Regions from separate parts of the Alkalihalobacterium sp. TH-98 genome, predicted to be linked through region 1. Evidence: riboswitches for the same ligand, from Rfam matches in the RefSeq annotation. Region 1 holds a riboswitch; each other region holds the start of a gene.
The links. A riboswitch is a leader RNA that binds a small molecule or an ion and turns the genes downstream of it on or off. The one in region 1 is predicted to bind cobalamin.
Positions count from the first base shown of each region.

Region 2: it holds a riboswitch for cobalamin, as region 1 does, so the genes downstream of both, AC2VNP_RS02120 (hypothetical protein) here and AC2VNP_RS03535 (ABC transporter substrate-binding protein) in region 1, are expected to answer to the same signal.
Region 3: it holds a riboswitch for cobalamin, as region 1 does, so the genes downstream of both, cobJ (precorrin-3B C(17)-methyltransferase) here and AC2VNP_RS03535 (ABC transporter substrate-binding protein) in region 1, are expected to answer to the same signal.

Region 1 covers NZ_JBYCKM010000009.1:64,001-70,203, forward strand. The annotation lists gene AC2VNP_RS03525 (heme ABC transporter ATP-binding protein) at 1-1,387, opposite strand, end outside; gene AC2VNP_RS03530 (FecCD family ABC transporter permease) at 1,412-2,446, opposite strand; gene AC2VNP_RS03535 (ABC transporter substrate-binding protein) at 2,430-3,419, opposite strand; cobalamin riboswitch at 3,657-3,834, opposite strand; partial or broken gene AC2VNP_RS03540 (flavodoxin) at 3,894-4,350, opposite strand; gene AC2VNP_RS03545 (hypothetical protein) at 4,374-5,354, opposite strand; gene AC2VNP_RS03550 (ATP-binding protein) at 5,479-6,203, opposite strand, start outside.
Region 2 covers NZ_JBYCKM010000005.1:119,365-125,567, forward strand. The annotation lists gene AC2VNP_RS02100 (class I SAM-dependent methyltransferase) at 1-572, opposite strand, end outside; gene AC2VNP_RS02105 (CBO0543 family protein) at 717-1,265, shown strand; gene AC2VNP_RS02110 (hypothetical protein) at 1,813-2,268, opposite strand; gene AC2VNP_RS02115 (hypothetical protein) at 2,566-2,733, shown strand; gene AC2VNP_RS02120 (hypothetical protein) at 2,783-3,367, opposite strand; cobalamin riboswitch at 3,558-3,751, opposite strand; gene AC2VNP_RS02125 (RrF2 family transcriptional regulator) at 4,292-4,768, opposite strand; gene AC2VNP_RS02130 (SLC13 family permease) at 4,813-6,203, opposite strand, start outside.
Region 3 covers NZ_JBYCKM010000009.1:244,596-250,798, forward strand. The annotation lists gene AC2VNP_RS04450 (precorrin-8X methylmutase) at 1-603, opposite strand, end outside; gene cobK (precorrin-6A reductase) at 604-1,374, opposite strand; gene AC2VNP_RS04460 (sirohydrochlorin chelatase) at 1,382-2,272, opposite strand; gene cobJ (precorrin-3B C(17)-methyltransferase) at 2,305-3,918, opposite strand; cobalamin riboswitch at 4,109-4,284, opposite strand; gene bioB (biotin synthase BioB) at 4,579-5,580, opposite strand; gene AC2VNP_RS04475 (precorrin-2 dehydrogenase/sirohydrochlorin ferrochelatase family protein) at 5,745-6,203, opposite strand, start outside.

The DNA.
Region 1 (6,203 bases):
GTGTAATGGTTCCTGCATAAGGCTGTTCGTTCCCTGTTTGTGAAGCAGCAACCATAATACTGTCAGTAGACGTTCCTGTCGCAAGTGTTTTTGTATGGGGATCTTTAATATTCTGATCAAACAGTGCTTTTGCTTTAGCTTCTGTTGATGTCATCACCGCCTGAACGAAAGCTGCATCAGATAAGTGACCTTCTATGAATATCCACGTATTAATCGTCCCAACTGTTTGCAAAGCATTCTCTTGCAAATACGCCATTGAGGCATCAACTGCATTAGAAACACCAGCAGTTACAACAACGAAAACAGTGAATTCATCTGTCGAATACGTCTTATAAGACCCATCTTCCAATATAGCTGCGGTCATCATTCCGACAGCGCCTTCATAATCAATTCCTAAATTACTTAAGTATTGTTTGTACTCACTTTCGGCACAATCACAGTTATAATCTTTATGAACATGACGGTTAATAAATGTTGAGTTCCATCCAAACCCTGAACCAATGACAGCAGAAGAATAGGTTTTGAGTGGAGTAGGACTCGATATATATATATATTCATGTTTTCTTTCAACTTTCAATCGATCGATGAGCGAACGCTCGGTTGATAACCATTGCTTTGGCTGAAGTGTAATAAGTGGACTTGGAACAGATGGGTGTTCTTTTCTACCCACTTTGGCTTTATACACTTCTTGCAACCTTTTTTCATTCATTACATGTGCTGGACGGTCTAGTGCACTAACTGTCCCTTCATCAAGAAGTAATAGTCGATCACAATATAGACTTGCCATATTTAAGTCATGTAAAATCGCAATAACGGTTAAACCTTTTTCTCTAGACCACTGTTTCAATGAGTCCAGCAGACTCATTTGGTATGAGATGTCGAGATGATTAGTAGGTTCATCAAGAAGCAGTATTTTCGGTTCTTGTGCTAAAGCACGAGCCAGCATAACACGCTGTCTCTCACCTCCACTTAATGAATGAAGAGGTTTGTCTTTAAATTGATATACTCCTGTTAATTTCATCGCCTCTTTGACAATTTGCTTGTCTTTTTTATTTTCAACTTGAAACCAGCTTTTTTGATGCGGGTAACGCCCTAACTGAACAACCTCTTCAACTGTGTAAGAAAAAGATGTATCTGATTGTTGAGGTAACACAGCCATCTGTCTCGCTAATTCCTTTGAGCCATAGGCTAATATATTTTTATCTTCAAGAATGATTTCACCTGATTGTAAAGGTATCAATCCACTAACCATCTTTAATAACGTCGTTTTCCCACTACCGTTTGGACCAAGGATTCCAAAGATTTCTCCTTTAGAAACAGAGAATGAAACGTTCTTAATTATATTGACATTACCATATCCACCGCAAATGTCATTCACTTGTAACATCGTGTTCACTCCCATCCATACAGATTATAATCTATGACGTTGTCGAATTAAGATGATTGCAAATACTGGGCCGCCAACGAGAGCCGTTATGACTCCAATAGGCAATTCGGTTGGCGCAATTAATGTACGAGCAACTAAATCTGTAAGCACAAGAAAACCTCCACCGATTAAAACAGACAGCGGTAAGAGATGACGATGATCCGGCCCCCAAATTAACCTTGTTAAGTGAGGAATGACTAAACCGACAAAACCAATTGCCCCAGATACTGCTACAGCTGATCCAGTTAACAAAGCCGCTCCAAATAAAATCATTATTTTACGAGCTTGAATATTTACACCGAGATGCTTAGCTGTTTCTTCTCCAAAAGCTAATGCATTTAATTCTTTAGCATTAAAAAGTAAAATTAAAAATCCTGCGAAGAAAAACGGAGCAATTAAATAAACATAGCTCCAACCTCTCATCGAGACACTTCCCATTAACCAACCAATGATTTGTCTTAATTCTTCACCTGTTAAAGCAATCATTAGAGAAATAAATGATCCTAAAAAGGAACTAAGGATAATACCTACTAATATAACGGTGTGTGCAGCCATCGAACGATTAAGAGCCCGTGCAAAAAATATCACTAGAAATAATGTAAAAAATCCCGCACCGATACTTATTACGGGTAATGTATAGGGCCCTAGAAAAGGGATAGCAATACCAAAAAACATAACTGCCACGGCACCGACTGCCGAACCTGAGGATACTCCGAGTGTATAAGGATCAGCTAATGGATTTTTTAAAAAACCTTGGAAAGCAGCCCCTGCTAATGCAAGGGCACCTCCAACAAACATGGCTAATAAAACGCGTGGAAAGCGGATTTCCATCACAATGTTTACATACATCACATCAATTTCTCTAGCTAAAGGTAGACCCACCCACTCTTTTCCTATAATTGTAATCACTTCAAGAAAAGGGATCTGAACACTACCTACCGCTATCCCTACTACTACAGAAATAAATAAAAATGCTAGGCATACAATGTAGCCTAATAGTATATTAGTCTTCAAAGACATCTGGGTAAATAAATTTTGCAAGTTGTTCCATTCCTTCCGCAAGGCGAGGACCCGAACGTGTTACCGTATCATTTTCTACATCATAAATTCGATCATTAACCACTGCATTTACATCTTTCCAAGCTGATCTACTTTTTACTTCTTCACTTGGATTTTCAATATAATAGCCATATGTTGTAATTATTACATCCGGGTTTTGACTTACTACATCCTCTTCTGTAAATTGAGGCCATCCTTCTTGATCGCCTGCAACATTTGTTGCATTTAATAATTGGAGTAGCTCATTTAAGAATGTATCTTTACCAGGTGTATATAAATCAGGTGAAACCTCAACCCATACATTTTTACGATCTTCTTCTGAAATTTCTTCTGCTTTTGTTGTTAATTCAGTTATTTTATTTTGCATATCTTCAATAACAGTAGTTGCTTCTTCAGATTGACCTGTTACTTCACCAATCATGCTAATACTTTTATACACATCTTCAAGTTGCTTCGCGTCATTTATAATAACAACCTTTATCTCAGAGTTTCTTAACTGATCTAAGCCATCTGCTGAACTATGTGCTCCTGAAGCATGAGCTAGAACCACATCTGGTTGAAGGGAAATAACTTTTTCCACATCGAAATCCATTCCACCTACTGTTTCGATTTCTGTTACCTCTTCAGGAAAATTACACCAATCCGTTCTCCCGACTAATTTGTCTCCTGCACCAACTGAAAAGACAGTTTCTGTAATACTAGGTATTAAAGAAACAATTCGTTCAGGCTCTTCCTCTATAGTTACCTCGTTTTCAAATGCATCAGTAATTGTTATCGGAAAAGCCCCTGCTTCTCCACTACCAGTCGTTTGCTCTTCTGTATCTTCCGTCGGTGCTTGTTCTGTTTGCGGCTCTTCTTGGTTATCTGTGCCACATCCTGTTAATAACCCAACAGTCAGTAATGCAGCAACCAACCACATATACCATTTTTTCATTTTCTCCAACCCCTTTTAAGTTTGTATGTCTTTGTGTATTCAATGAAAGAAATTGCAGATAGGATATTATGTAAAAAAAATAAGCTCTCCTTCAAAGGAGAGCTTCGGTTTCAGTTTAATAGATCACCTAGTAACACTTGGATGCTAAAAACATTCCATTATGTGTCATTCTCATTAGAAAAGGATACTCTTTTCCAAATGTCAGATCATATCACACTGCTTACCTTTTCCGCGAAGGTTACACAATACTCTAAGGCAGGTCTCCTGACTTGTACAATGATGCCCCTTTACCTTCCCATCATAAAGACAGTGGTTTATTAAAGAGTATTCGTACTTACAGTGGCGCGACCGTGTTGGAATTTCACCAACTTCCCTATTCACACTCATATGAGTGACCTTAAAGTTAAACACTTATTCAATTCATTGAGATACGACTTAATTATACAAAATATTCGATAATTCGTCTATATAAACTTAAACATTTGTTTTTAACTTAACTTTTTTTGCAAACTCTCTACCAAAATCTTTGCACGTTTCTTCTTCACCATCAGGGCCTAATTCTATTTTAAGTCCCGCCTGTACAATTTGACCTTTTCTTTCCTCAATGATCGCTTCTAGTAAGTCAACAGCACCACAAAATATTTCATATGCTGTATCCCCAGAACCAAAGACAGCAAATTGTTTATCTGTAAAATCCAGCCCAGCCATTTCATCATACAAGTCTAAAAATTCATCTGGAAGTTCGCCGTCTCCCCATGTATAAGCACCTAAAATTACTGCATCAAATGCATTTAATTGGTCAGGGTCACAAATCAACAACATCTAATTTCGTTACGTTCATATTTTCCTTTTGCAATCCTTCTTCAATTAAATCGACAATCGCTTCTGTATTTCCTGACATACTAGCATAAACAAGTAAAACCTCACTCATTTTAACATTCCCCTTTCAAACTATTAATGTAAGACTAATTCACTGTTACTGTTTTTCGTTTCAGTTAACTCATAAGTTTGCATTGAATGCTTCAACTCATAATGACCTGCTATAACATACTCTTGTTTATTATTTGCAATTCGCCATCCATGACCTTTGACGGTATTACACGGAACAATAATATTATGTTCTAAGTGGATTTGGGAAATGGTCGCAATACCCTCTTTGTCTTGGGAAGATGTTACAAATATAAATCCAGCGTCTTCTGTAACATCTAAAAAGCTCGTTTGGCTTTCAATTTGATTTAAAGCATTCCAAAAGTATTCATTATGGCGATTTGAAAGATAACAAGTTTCAATTCTACCTTTAGACCCACTACACGACCCTCCAGCAGCAATGAGCTGACTTTCATAAACCATTAAACTAGAAAACATGAAATCATTTTCCTTCTTAATCCAATACAGCCTTAAACTATTTAGATCTAATCTCCAAATCCCTCCATATTTTCGATGAATTTTCGTACCGATGAATAAGGAATGTCCTGATAAACATAATGAACGAATAGCTGGTGAATTTTCTCTTAATTTCTCAAAGGGAGAAATAGAGCTCCATGTCGCTCCGTAGTCATTAGAAAAATATATGGAATTGTTTCCATGAGTAATGACAAGGCCTTTAGAGCTTGCAACTACGCTCCAAATAGTTGCCGAAGTCGGTAAAAACTTATGACTCCATGTTAACCCACCATCACTGCTCCTAATAAAAACTCCTCTTTCACCAACTCCATATAGAAGTGAACCACCATTAATGAGCTTTACTATTCGAAAAGGAAATGAAAATTGACTTGTTAACTGATGTCCTTTCATACGAAAGATGCCTTTTCTTCCGACTGCAACTATGTATTCTCCATTTTCAACTTTACAAACAGCAGTAGCTCCACGGACTGTAGTTTTCATCATGTTCACTAGTAATTCCCCAACGGTATTAATAATGAAAATCATTTTCATTATTATAATAATTGAAAATGATTTTCATTGTCAATAGTGATATGTAAAAAAAGAGAAGTCATTTTGACTTCTCTTTTGCTGAATTTTGTTTCTTATGAAACAAGATTATTCGTTGCTATTCCATTTAATCTTCTATTTTTCGAGGAATTTGAAATGTAAATGTTGTACCTTCATTAATTTTACTATGAACCGAGATTTCACCGCCATGTGCTTCAACAATATTTCTAGCGATGGCGAGACCAAGTCCAGTACCTGAGCGGCCACGAGTTCTTGCTTTATCAGCTTTGTAAAACCTTTCAAAAACGAAAGGTAAATCTTCTTCAGGTATTCCTGAACCACTATCTTCAATATCGTACCGTAAGTAATTTTCAAGTTGTTGAACTTTTAATTGAACAGTGCCACCTTTATCTGTATGGCGGATTGCATTATGGATCAAGTTAGTTAACACTTGTTCTATACGGTCAGGATCAAGATGCGCAGGTGTGAGGTTCTCGTCGATATGAGCCGTTAAAGTAATACCTTGTTCTTTCGCTAACCCTTGAAACTTGCGATTAATCTTTTCGGATAGCTCTATTACATTGACAACTTGAAGCTGTAACTCAATATGGCCTGCTTCCATCCGAGCTAAGTCTAGTAGTTCATTGACGAGTCGGCCCATCCTGAGCGATTCATCATAAATAATTTGAGCAATTTCCTTTTTCTCTTCATCGGTCTGAGCAATGTCATCAATAATTGCTTCACTATATCCTTGTAACATAGAAATAGGAGTTCTAAGCTCATGAGATACATTGGCAATAAAGTCCTTGCGAAGCTTATCTAATCTTCTTTCTTCAGTGATATCACGAATTA
Region 2 (6,203 bases), on a different contig from region 1:
TTCTCGCTCGTTGTTATAAGGCGGTCACCAAATTCATATAGTCTTTGATCTTGTTTGCCTTCTTTCCAGCGTCGTTTTTCTTCAATCCAAAATTCTTGAAAATCATTATCGCCATTTCTGTCATGGGTTGTAAAAATAAAGTGTCCATCGGTTTTTAAAACGCGATTAATTTCCTTTAAGGCTTGGATGCGATTTTCTTTTTTCGGAATTTGCATAAATCCATTAAAAGAGAACAAAGCGTGATCAAAAGAGTTGTCATCGTAACTTAATTTCGTCGCATCTCCTTGAATAAAGTCAATGTTCATGCCGAACTGATCTCGGATACGTAATGCCTCATCGGTCATATGTGGTGATAAATCTAAGCCAACTAAATGTTTATAACCCAGCTCGTACAATCCAAATGTAGTTCGGCCTGTCCCGCAGCCAATATCTAAAATTTTATCTTCCTTTCTAAAGTACTTTGTAAATACATATTTCTCTGATTCCCATAGACCTACTTGGTGAGTCGCTTCACGGTAACTATGAACCGCGTGCTCAAACGATTGAATAATAAAGTTCTGATCAATCTTCAATGGAATTCCTCCTACGATTAATATTGTGAAAAAGTCTTTTAGTTCTTTGAAGCATGCACGGGTGCAGTATTAAATCAAAAGGAAATATAATCAAATAAATTTACAGTTACATGATTTTTGTTAAATTGAGGTAACCTATCCATTATGAAAACTAACGGTATTAAGAAAATATCCCAATTATTTAAACAACTTCATGAAATCAACAACGAGCATATTCAATTATGGACTGAGTATGTTTTATTTACTTGGCAGTGGTGGTTAGGTCTGGGACTTACAATCATTCCGTGGATTGTCTGGGTTATCTATAGAAAAAAAGACAGTACGTTGCGTTTATTGTCGGCTGGCTTTTTTATGATGTTCATCGCGTCTTGGTTAGATTCATTGGGAATCCAATTAGGTCTTTGGGAATATCATTATGAGGTCATCCCTTTTATCCCTGCATTCATACCTTGGGATTTGTCTTTAATCCCTGTTATGACAATGGTCGTTTTGCAAATAAAGCCTCATGTCAGCCGTTATATTAAAGGGTTCCTTTTTGCACTCATTTCCGCTTATGCCGCAGAACCTTTCTTTATCTGGATCGACCTTTATAACCCACTCACATGGGAACATATTTATTCACTCCCGATTTTCTTTATCTTGTATATCGTGGCTCATTTATTGTGTTACGGGAAGTCGTATCAGCCTCTTTAAAATTGGTACCGTTTATAAAAAGGCCTACCAATCACCTGCTTTAATCGAAGGATGATGGAACTACGTGAGGAAAGGAGTGCCTTGGGAAACGATGAGCTCTAGTCCACTTTTTTTAAGAGTAAAGTGAGATATATGACTCGTACAATCCCTTATCTCATATGAACATCCCCTGATCACGCTTTACTGTCTAAAACCCCTTTTTCCACATCATTCCATTAGTTCTATTGATGTATATCCGGTATTTTCCAGTTGTGTGTATATTGTTATAGAATGCTTCTTTAGGTGGTTTAGATGAACAGCCTGAAACAATAGTTGGGTAAAAATTGAAATCAAGGACAGAATTGGGTACATTGGACATGTAGATGATACGGGTGAAAACTTTCTGTACTAGATGGACGACCACGTTTTGTATCAAATTTATAGTTATATTTTAAGTAAAGATGAGATAATAAAAATAGCAGCATCCCTTTACTAGTTAGCCAGAGTAACAGCCGGCTCCACATCGCCCATTGCGTTGAAGAACCAATTGGGTTGAAGAGCCGATTTATCATTCGTTCATATCAGTGGATTTTGGTCTGAGGCTTCCAGATTGAATGGTTGCTTTAATATAGTTTTCGCGTTCTGTTGGTGAATCGGCAAGTCTCCTTAGCATGATCAACTGGCCAACATGAGTCATTGCATCTGCTAAAGGTCCTTGTAGAAGCTGTTCATTCGTTGCTTTCATCGGTTTGTGTTCAGTAAATACTCGGTCCAACTTTTCCAACAACTGGTAAAAACGCTCCGCTTCTTCTTCCCAGCTGCCGACATTTTTCTTTTTCTCGATGTCTTGAAACCAGGAATAAGCTAGTGTTAGTACGTCTGACGTATGGGATAAAATCTCGACTGGTGTGCGGACTCCCTTTCCTGCGTTAAACTCAGGGAAATGTGAAGGTGCATCTTTGATTGCTACAGTTGCCCGATAAGATAGAGTTGCAAGATAATGCCTAAAAAACTGTTCTCCCATATGAATACCTCCTTAGTAAGTAGTAAATAAAAAATAATTAACAGTAAATTAAGAAAATTGCTTAATTTATTTTAGCATATGTCAATACTATTGTTTAATAAAAGTAACTGTTTCTTTTTTAGGCTCTTTTCTATTTCTTTGTGAGCAGCATCCCTTTTCAGTAGTGTGATGTTTATTACAAATAAAGGCAACAAAGTTTACGAAGAATTCCCTTGACAAAGTTAATACTGCTTCTCCCCTATTATTCCTATGAAAATTGAGCTATAATAAAAGTATCCATCTAGAGAGGGTGATTTGATGAAGAAAAATCTGTTTACTAGCGGTGAACAAGTGATAATTAAAGCAACGGATGAAACAGTAACCGTCTCTAAATCCCAATATGTCAAGAACATGAAAAGATATTCATACACCGTCAAAGAACAGCCAGCCACTTTTTTCTTCGAGGAAGAATTGGAGAAAAAGTAAGTTGTGTAAGGATATGGTGAAAGAAAAACACCCCAAGGTCGGGTGTTTTTTAATATATGGAGTATATATTAGCCAGTCTCATAAACTGATTGATTTGATCACTAGATACCCCTTCCCCAAATCTTGACATCATAAAATTATGTTTGTACTGTGTGATATCTGGATCGTCGGTTACCGTTTCATTGAACCTTTGTGATTGCAATAAGCGTTTTAGTAAAGCTTTATATAATTGAAGGTCTCCATCTACCATTTGAAGATCCCAATGCCAAGCATATTCGATGGATAAAATAATAAATTGCTCTAATTGTGGTTCGTTGCAAATGCCGTGAAGTAATTTCTTAGCAATCCCTTCACTTCGATAGGTAGGTGCTACTTCAATTGCTCCAAGTACTTTAATGTACGATAAGGCACTCCAACGTTCGTTTTCTTCTGGATCAAGTATTAACGTGTAGCCAACTATCCAGTCCTCATCTGTTGCAATACAAATTCGACTCCCTCTTTCAAGAGTGGCTAGTAACGCATCTTGTTGTTCTGTTGCCTCTCGAAAACGATTTAATGCCGGATGGAAGGGATAATCGCTCATATATCTGTTAATTGACTGAAGGTCAGAAACCAATTGTATTTGATGTTTCATGTCATTGCTCCTTTTTGTTTTGAAAGTTGAATCACTGATAAGTTAAACCGCACACTCTATGTTTAGGACAATAAAAAAAACTCTCCCGATATCGGAAGAGTAATGACAAATTTAACGGTACTAAACCTATGATGAAAAGAAGATATAGATTGCCTGTACCGTCTCATCTTCTTACTCCCCGAAGAAATTGAAACTTTTGAAAGTAAAGGCAGGTCTCCTGACTTGTGCTTCATTTTACTTTGAGCCTTCCCATACAAGCAGCTAATGCGTTACTTATACAGTGGTTATCTCATTTCATCCACACTTACAGTTGCGGGGACAGTTCTGGACTTACACCAGATTCCCTATTAAGCCGTATTCGACACCTATACTTCCTGGATACAATATGTAGTTGTTGGCTAAAAACAGATTTACGATATGTTGTAATATTATATCTAGAGTTAGAATATTACAACAATCTTTTCTTGCAGGTTGAAAAGTTTGGAGTATGACACTAATCTTTTACTTTTACTTAATAAAATCTATAAAATAAGAAAATAGAGGTAGTAGTGCGATTAGAAGTCCAGCTTGAATAAATGAAAGCTTTAAATCTTTCTTCCAACTGTTTGTTGTACTTTTGCTCATAATTCTTGCGAGAACTAAAAAGAAGAGCCACCAAAATAATAAACTTGGTATTATTATTGTAAAGAAATAAGACATGTCATCACCTATATCTACTTGGAGTGGTTGCTATACCTCTCGTCATAATCTTAATAATTAGTATTTTCAATAAATCCCATGAGTGGCACTTTATAACTTTATTTTAGCTTAAGTATAGGTTCGTTGATAGTATAAAAATCAAAATAGTTTAGAAATCAGAAGAAAGAGTTGTTAACTACCTCTCTTCTTCAGTTGAGAAAAAAATTCTTATTTAGTTAAGTACATCTATTCAGTATCTATTCGAACATCCCTTCGATTACCCCATAATCCATTAAGAAGTTGTTCTTTTTCAATCACTTTATTTTTTAGGATGTCATCTAAAGTAATATTCTCTAATATGTGAGCAACCGTATCCCGAACGAGCCCCCATAATGGTTGGAGTCTACAATTTCCTTCTAGTTCACAAGGTTCATAGGATGTTACACTGACACAACTCATGGGTGCTATAGGCCCTTCCAGTTTTCGGATCACTTCACCGATACATATTTCACTAGGGTTTATTCTTAGTCGATAGCCCCCGCCGAAGCCACGGCGACTTGTAATATAGCTTAACTGCTTGAGTTGCATTAATATTTTTTCTAAATAAGGTGGCGGGACTTGTGTAATCGTACTGATCTCAGAAACGGTCATCACCTTTCCCGCATTTTCTCCTAATGCAATTAATGCTCGTAGTGAGTACTCACCTTTACTTGATATTTTCATTATCCACCTCTTTATTTTAAGACTAGTTTTCTTTCTATCTTGTATTAAATAATCCATACGACATACACAATAATAACTGTAACAATCATGTATAGAATGTTAAGTGGTATCCCGATTTTTAAAAAGTCAGAAAAGCGATAGCCGCCTGGGCCATAGACGATTAAGTTCGCCTGATAACCGATCGGTGTTGCAAAGCTTGCCGACGCTGCAATTGCAATGGTTACAAAGAATGCCATTGGATCCACCGCTAGTTGAGTGGCAATCGCAAGAGAGATTGGTACCATCAGTACGGCTGCTGCATTATTTGTAATCACCTCGGTAAAGACCGTTGTTAATAAGTAAACAACTGCAATCGCGCCTATGATACCTGCCCCTTTTGTGAGTTGAATAAAGTGGTCAGCAATCCAAGCTGCAGCCCCTGTTTGATCAAGTGCGGTACCAATACCAATGGCACACGCAATCAATAATAGGACATCGAATTGTATATATTTTTTAGCGCCGCTTATTGTAATGGTTTTAGTTAAAAATAAAACAATGACTGCTAATACCGCAGCTTTAAACATTGGTAAAATATTAAAAGACGCAAGTAAAATCATAGTTAACAAAGTAGTAAGGGCAATAATCGATTTTTTAGAGTCAACGATTTCGGGTTCTTCAAGCGATGATAACAAGTAAAAATCTTTAGAATTAGACCACCTCGGCTCGAAGTCTTTATTCGATAAAAGTAAGAGAGTATCTCCAGCTTTTAACTTAATATCCCCGACTTTGTCATTAATCCGTTCGTCATTTCGATGGACAGCCACTACCCCTGCCCCATAAAAACTGCGAAACTTGCTTTCTTTAATTGTCTTATGAACAAGAGAAGATCGGTGGGAAACGACAGCTTCAACTAAAGATGCACTGCCGTTTTGTAAATCTTCTAATTTTAGATCCGTTCCCGTTTCAACGTTTAGCCCTTTAATGTTTTGAATATCGACAATCGTTGTTAAAACTCCGGTGAAAATTAACCGATCTCCAGCCAATAATTTTTTATACGAAGGAACAGATGTTGTTCGTTCTCCATTCCGGATCAATTCAATTAAATATAAGCCGCTTAAATTACGTAAACCAGCTTGTTCAATTGACTTTCCAATAAGTGGTGAATTTGTTTCGACGGTCGCTTCTGACAAATACTTTTTCGCATCCTCTCCAAACGTATCTTCTGAAGATTTTCGATCCGGCAACAGTTTATAGCCAATGGTGGCCATAAATAAAATACCAAGCAGTCCTGCTGGCAAGCTGACTATCGCTAATTGAAACATCGAAAAACCAGCAAACCCTTTTTCAAGCATAAAACCATGAATAACTAAATTCGTCGAAGTTCCGATGAGTGTCAACGTTCCCCCAAAAATCGTTGCATAAGATAGCGGCATGAGAAATTTAGAAGGTGAAATGT
Region 3 (6,203 bases), 180 kb from region 1:
AGTAACTGGGCTTCCTCCTTTACGTCCCATGTTTGTAATAAATGGGATATCTAATTTAGCCAGTTCTTCTTTTGATTCAGCAGCTGATACAAAGCCAACTGGCATCCCTATAACAAGTCCTGGTCGGGCCTCACCGTTCTTTACTAAACGAATTAATTCTAGTAATGCAGTAGGTGCATTACCAATCGCAAAAATTCCACCTTCAGCTTCTTTAATAGCTTTCCGAATAGAAATAATTGCCCGCGTTGTATTCAGACGTTTTGCTTCTTTCATAACATCTGGATCAGAGATATACACATGAACACTCCCACCGAACTTTTCAATTCTAGGTTTACTAATCCCGACTTGAACCATTTGTACATCAGCGACCACTTTTTTTCCCGATCGAATTGCTTTAATTCCTGCTTCTACTGCGTCTCTATGAAATACAACACTACGTCCTAACTCAAAATCAGCAGACGCATGTATAATGCGCTGAACAACTGGATATTGTTCTTCTGTAAAATGGTGTACACCCAACTCGTCAGTGATCATTTGAAAACTCAATCCTTCAATTTCTTGTGGTTGTACGGTTAACGGCTTAAATTCTGTTTGAAAATCCATTTATAGCACCTCAATTTTTTGATTTATCGTTTCTAAAACATCGTAATAAGTCCTGCAAACAATACCGTAGTCTAATTCAGGTCTTGAAATCATTACAATCGGTATATTTAGTTCTTTAGCAGCTTCAACTTTTTCGTCCACAGAACCGACCTTACCACTTTCTTTCGTAATCATAAGCGTTACATTATATTGCTTAAACAGTGCAATGTTTAGCTCCTTAGAAAAAGGACCTTGAATGGCTACAATATTTTTTTGTTCAACACCTAATTCCGCGCATTTTTCCATGTTATCTTTACGTGGAAGCATCCTTGCAATTAATCGAATCCCATCAACATTCAATAATTGCTCTGTAAAAATTCGAAGTGTTTTACTTCCAGTTGTAAGCATAACCGTCCCCTTTTTCTCTTTGGCAAGCAGTGCTGCTTCTTTATAAGAAGAAACATGCGTAATCTGTCCAGTACGACCCTGATACTCTTCCCTTTCATAGCGTATATAAGGTACTTGTGAGATACGACTCGCTTCAACTGCATTTTTTGATGCTTCTTCCGCAAATGGATGAGAAGCATCGACGATCATTTGTAGTCCTCTTTGTTCAATGAATGCCTCCATTTCTTCAGCGGTTAGTCTTCCAACAACGGTTTCAATATTCGCTTCACGAAGAGAAATAGCCGCATTATCTGTTACGACCGAAGCAATGATGTCATGACCTGCGTCTCTAAGTGTTATCGCCAATTCTCTTGCATCACTTGTCCCAGCTATTACATAAATCATCTTCATCCTACCTTTGAACTTCATGCTGATGGTTGTGATGATGAGTATGCCCATGATGATCATGGTGGTCATGGTCGTGGTGATGATGTATATCCATATGTTCCATTGCATGTATGCGGTACGAACAAACATCACAATTGAGTTTTGCTTTACCTTGCAGTGCTTCTTGTGCCCTTTCAACAAAGATCGTTTTCAGAATAGGATGGAAACCGAAAAATTCAGTCATCGAAAAATGTAATTCTGGATACTCAACTTGAAAGGTTTGAAGCTTTTCAGACATTCGGTCCATTAATATCCCTGTAAAGAAAAAGTAAGGAATAATATAAATGTTCTTGACTCCTAGCTTTATTGATCTGGCAACACCTTCTTCAACTGTAGGTGAAGTTACACCAATAAATGACAGTTCGACATTAACCATATCTAATTTTTCAGAAAGCAATCTACCTATCTTGTATAGCTCACTATTCGCATCTGCATCACTGCTGCCGCGGCCGACTAATAAAATACCGACATCTTCTTTTCCTTTCTCGTTAGAAAAGCCAACATCAAGTAGACGCGATTGTAAAATATCAAACACTTTATCATGAACACCGATTGGTCTACCATAATTAAATTCGACATGAGGATACATGGCTTTTGCTTCATCAATTTCAACCGGGATATGTATTTTCGCATGCCCCGCTGAAAAAAACATCATTGGAACGAGGCCAACTTTCGTTGCTCCTTGGTCCACACATCGTTTTATCCCTTCACGTATTGTTGGAGTGGAAAACTCTAAAAAGCAAGTTTCAACGATTGGATACGGTATCTCCCCTTTCATTGACTCAACAAATTGAAGAAGTTGTTCATTACCTTCCCGCTTTTTTGTACCGTGACCGATAAATAAAATTGCATTCATTGCGTTTCCTCCTTTTTATTTAGCAACGTCTATTAATCCCCACAAGCCATATCTACTACCACTTGCTCGGGAACTTCTTTGTAATAAAATCCTTCAACAACTTGTACTCGTTTAAAAAACTTATGGAAGCGCTCATTTGGTAACCCTCGATTTTTGTAATCTTCTACTATGTTAACAACAAGGTCGACAAGCTTTCCTCCTTCTAATCCTTCAGCAACAAGCTGTCCGACATGAGCATTTCTACCTGTTGTTTTAGCTCCTAAAAATAAATCAAAACCTTTCTTACGATATATGATCCCTATATCATTTGTTGGTGCACTATAGCACGCCATTCCACAGCCGTTAAATCCAATATTTATTTGCTTTGGTACAGACATTCCGCCGATTAGTTGTTGAAGTTGTTCTACTTGTGGAATCGAGTCTGCTTTTTCACCGTCACAAAAATCACATGCCTTTATGTTGACCACATCACCTGTTGGAAGAAGTAGAAAGCCTGTATTCTCCAAACTTTCCGTTATTTTATTTGGATTGGATGTCTTAACTGAAACTTTGATTAAGTGATCTGGTGTATACTCAAGTGTTGCTCCCTCTCCTACCGTTTCTACCAATGCTGTCAATTGTTGCGGTGTTATTTTTTTATTCGCAATCCCAGGTGAAACTGCAAATTCAAAAATGTCTTCCTGTTGAAACTCGTTTCCTTTTTGTCGGCTGTTTTCTAGTGGTTTTGTTTTAATATCCAGTTTTGAAAGCGCCTCTTCTGCTAGAATGCGCGGACTGAGCGGTCTGTCAGCTATCAGTCTTTCATCTTCTACTCCCCCATGAAGTGCCCAAGGTTCTGCTTCTTTTTTTAGCCGTTCATGTGGTTTAAGTTGTTGTTCAGTCTCATTCAATGTGTATTTTCGTTGATACCCTCTTGGCGTAATCATTTTTCCTTCATAGATGAACGTAGAATTATTTCCGATAATAACCGTGGTTAACATCCCTATTTCATGGTCCAACATATGTTCTAAATCAGTAATAACAATTTGTTCTCTTTCTCGATAAGCACTTTTCACCAATCCAACTGGTGTATCTGGTGAACGATACTTTAATAAAATCTTTTGTGTCTCGACAATTTGTCTTGTTCTTTTCCCGCTTCGTGGATTGTATAACGCGATTACGAAATCAGCTTCAGCAGCAGCATCCACTCGCTTTTTTATTAATTCCCACGGCGTTAAATGATCGCTTAAACTAATCGTACATGCATCATGCATAATTGGTGCTCCTAATAGCGATCCACAGGAATTGATAGCCGAAATGCCAGGTATAATTTCTACCTCAACACCCCCTTCTTCCTTCCAGCCTTTTTGAATGAGAACTTCATACACAAGGCCAGCCATACCATAAACACCTGAGTCTCCACTAGAAATGACAGCTACTTTTTTTCCTGTTTCCGCTTGGCGAACAGCTTCTTGTGCTCGACTCACTTCTTCTGTCATACCTGTGCGTACAATTTCTTGATTTGTAATTAACGGACGAATTAAATCAACGTATGTACTATAACCGATGATGGAATCGGCTTCTAAAATGGCTTCTTTCGCTCTAAAGGTCATATGCTGTTCACTACCAGGTCCAAATCCGATAATTAGTAGCTTACCTCGCTGCATCTACTTCCTCTCCTTTAATGGTTGATTTATTTTATAAAGCAATACACCAATACACCAAATAAAAAAGCACCCCTAACCATAGAGTAATGGTTAGAGATGCTCATAACTTCCGCCCAAATAAAATAATTCGCATGAATAATTAAATTCAGAAAATCCGCTCTCTAACACCTCCCTATCTCCCGTAGGTCAGACAGTGTTGTTAGAAAAGGCAGGTCTCCTGGCTCATGGTTAGTGCAATCTATTCCTTCCCATTCATAGAACAGTGGTTTAATAGACTACAACCAAATTACAGTGGCGGGACCGCGTCGGACTTTCACCGAACTTCCCTTTTAAAGATCTTAATAGCATTCTACTAGAATTGTTTACAAATTCATGTAATGAACACGAACACTGTTAAAATCTTTACCCTTTCCCAACATATGTGATTGTATTAAAAGATTAATGGAAAAGATAAAGGTTTGTCAATCTATTTTTAAAATTATCTAAATATGTCGAGTTCAATAAGGAGGACAAAAAGAGCCGAGAAAATCGAGAAAGCGTAGCCTCCGAGCACCGGAACGTATAGTGTAAATACGTGAGGAGCGTAGGAGCAAGCTGACGAAGAGTTTCGACAGCTATTTTTCCCGGACTTTTTGAAAATCCTCTAAAATTGTCGATTGATTATAGAGCACACTCTTCTATTTCAAAGCCTAAATCTTCGATAATATTATGGTCTTCTGTAACTGCTTGGCCTTTCGTAGTTAAATAATCACCTACGAATATAGAGTTTGCAGCAAATAACGCTAACGGTTGCAATGTACGAAGGTTTACTTCTCTTCCTCCAGAAACCCGAATTTCTTTTGAAGGGTTTATGAAACGCATCAAGGCTAGTACTTTTAGTGATTTCATCGGTTTCGTCCGTTTGTAGTTTTCTAGTGGAGTTCCTGGAATCGCATGTAAAAAGTTCACTGGGATGGAGTCAGCATCAATTTCTCGTAATGAATACGCAATCTCAACAATTTGCTCATCTGTCTCACCCATCCCAATAATACAGCCAGAACAAGGAGACATACCTGCCGCCTTCACTTCTTCAACCGTATTTACACGATCATCATAAGAGTGAGTTGAAGTGATGTTTGTATGATTGTCCTTATGTGTATTAAGGTTATGGTTATAACGATGAACCCCTGCTTCTTTTAACTTTTTAGCTTTTTCATCGCTTAAAATTCCTAGGCATGCACAGATTTTCAGGGGCATTGTCGCCGTAATTTCACTAACCGCATCAATAACTTGATCAACTTCTTTTTCAGTAGGACCTCGCCCGCTCGCAACAATACAATATGTACCAGCTTTTCTGTTCATAGCTTCTTTGGCACCTGCGATTAGAGTCTCTTTATCTAGTAACGAATACTTTTCAACAGGTGCTGTTGAAACGATCGATTGTGAGCAGTAACCGCAGTCTTCGGGACATAACCCACTTTTTGCATTAAAAATCATATTTAGTTTTACTTTTTTTCCGTAATAGTGTTTTCTTACACGAAAAGCGGCTTGCATAATCGGTAAAACCTCATCATCATCTGCTTGAAGAATACTTAATCCCTCTTCAATGGTTAGTAATTCGCCATTTAACGCTTTATCTGCATACTGTTCCCAAATACTTTTTGTTGATGTTGTTGTCGTCATTTTCTCCCAACCTTTCGTCAACTATCTTTTAATATAAGTTAACATTAAATAGTGAGGTTGACAAGAATTATTTACCATATTATTAGGCAGTGAAAAGGTCCAATTACCCCATTAAGACAAGTTTTTTGATGTTTATAGTTGATAAATGAAAAAATGAGCAGCCATTATGACCGCTCCTCTTCCATCTCCATGTATTGTTGCATACGCTTTTCAAACCATATTTTTCTCTCCGAATTATAAATGACCTCATCGGTGATCAACTCATTAAGAAACTGATGACATACCTTCTTTTCACTAATGTTTTCTAGAATCTCTTTTCGCGACTCCCTTAAAAATTCAACATACTCTTCATATTCTTGTCCATACTCTTCACTGAGTTGGTTGACAATTTTCTTTGCTAACATTGGACTTGCTCCTTCTGTTGAAACAGAAATCGTAAGCCTTCCTCTATGTAAGGTAGACACCATGTGAAAATCACTTAAGTCAGGTTGATCTACGATATTTATTAACTGATTTGGTTTTCGATCTTGATAAACGGTTAAATTTACCTCAGGGTCGTTTGTAGCTGCTATAATTAGAAATGCTTGATCTAGAAACACTTTATTATATGCAGATTGAATCCA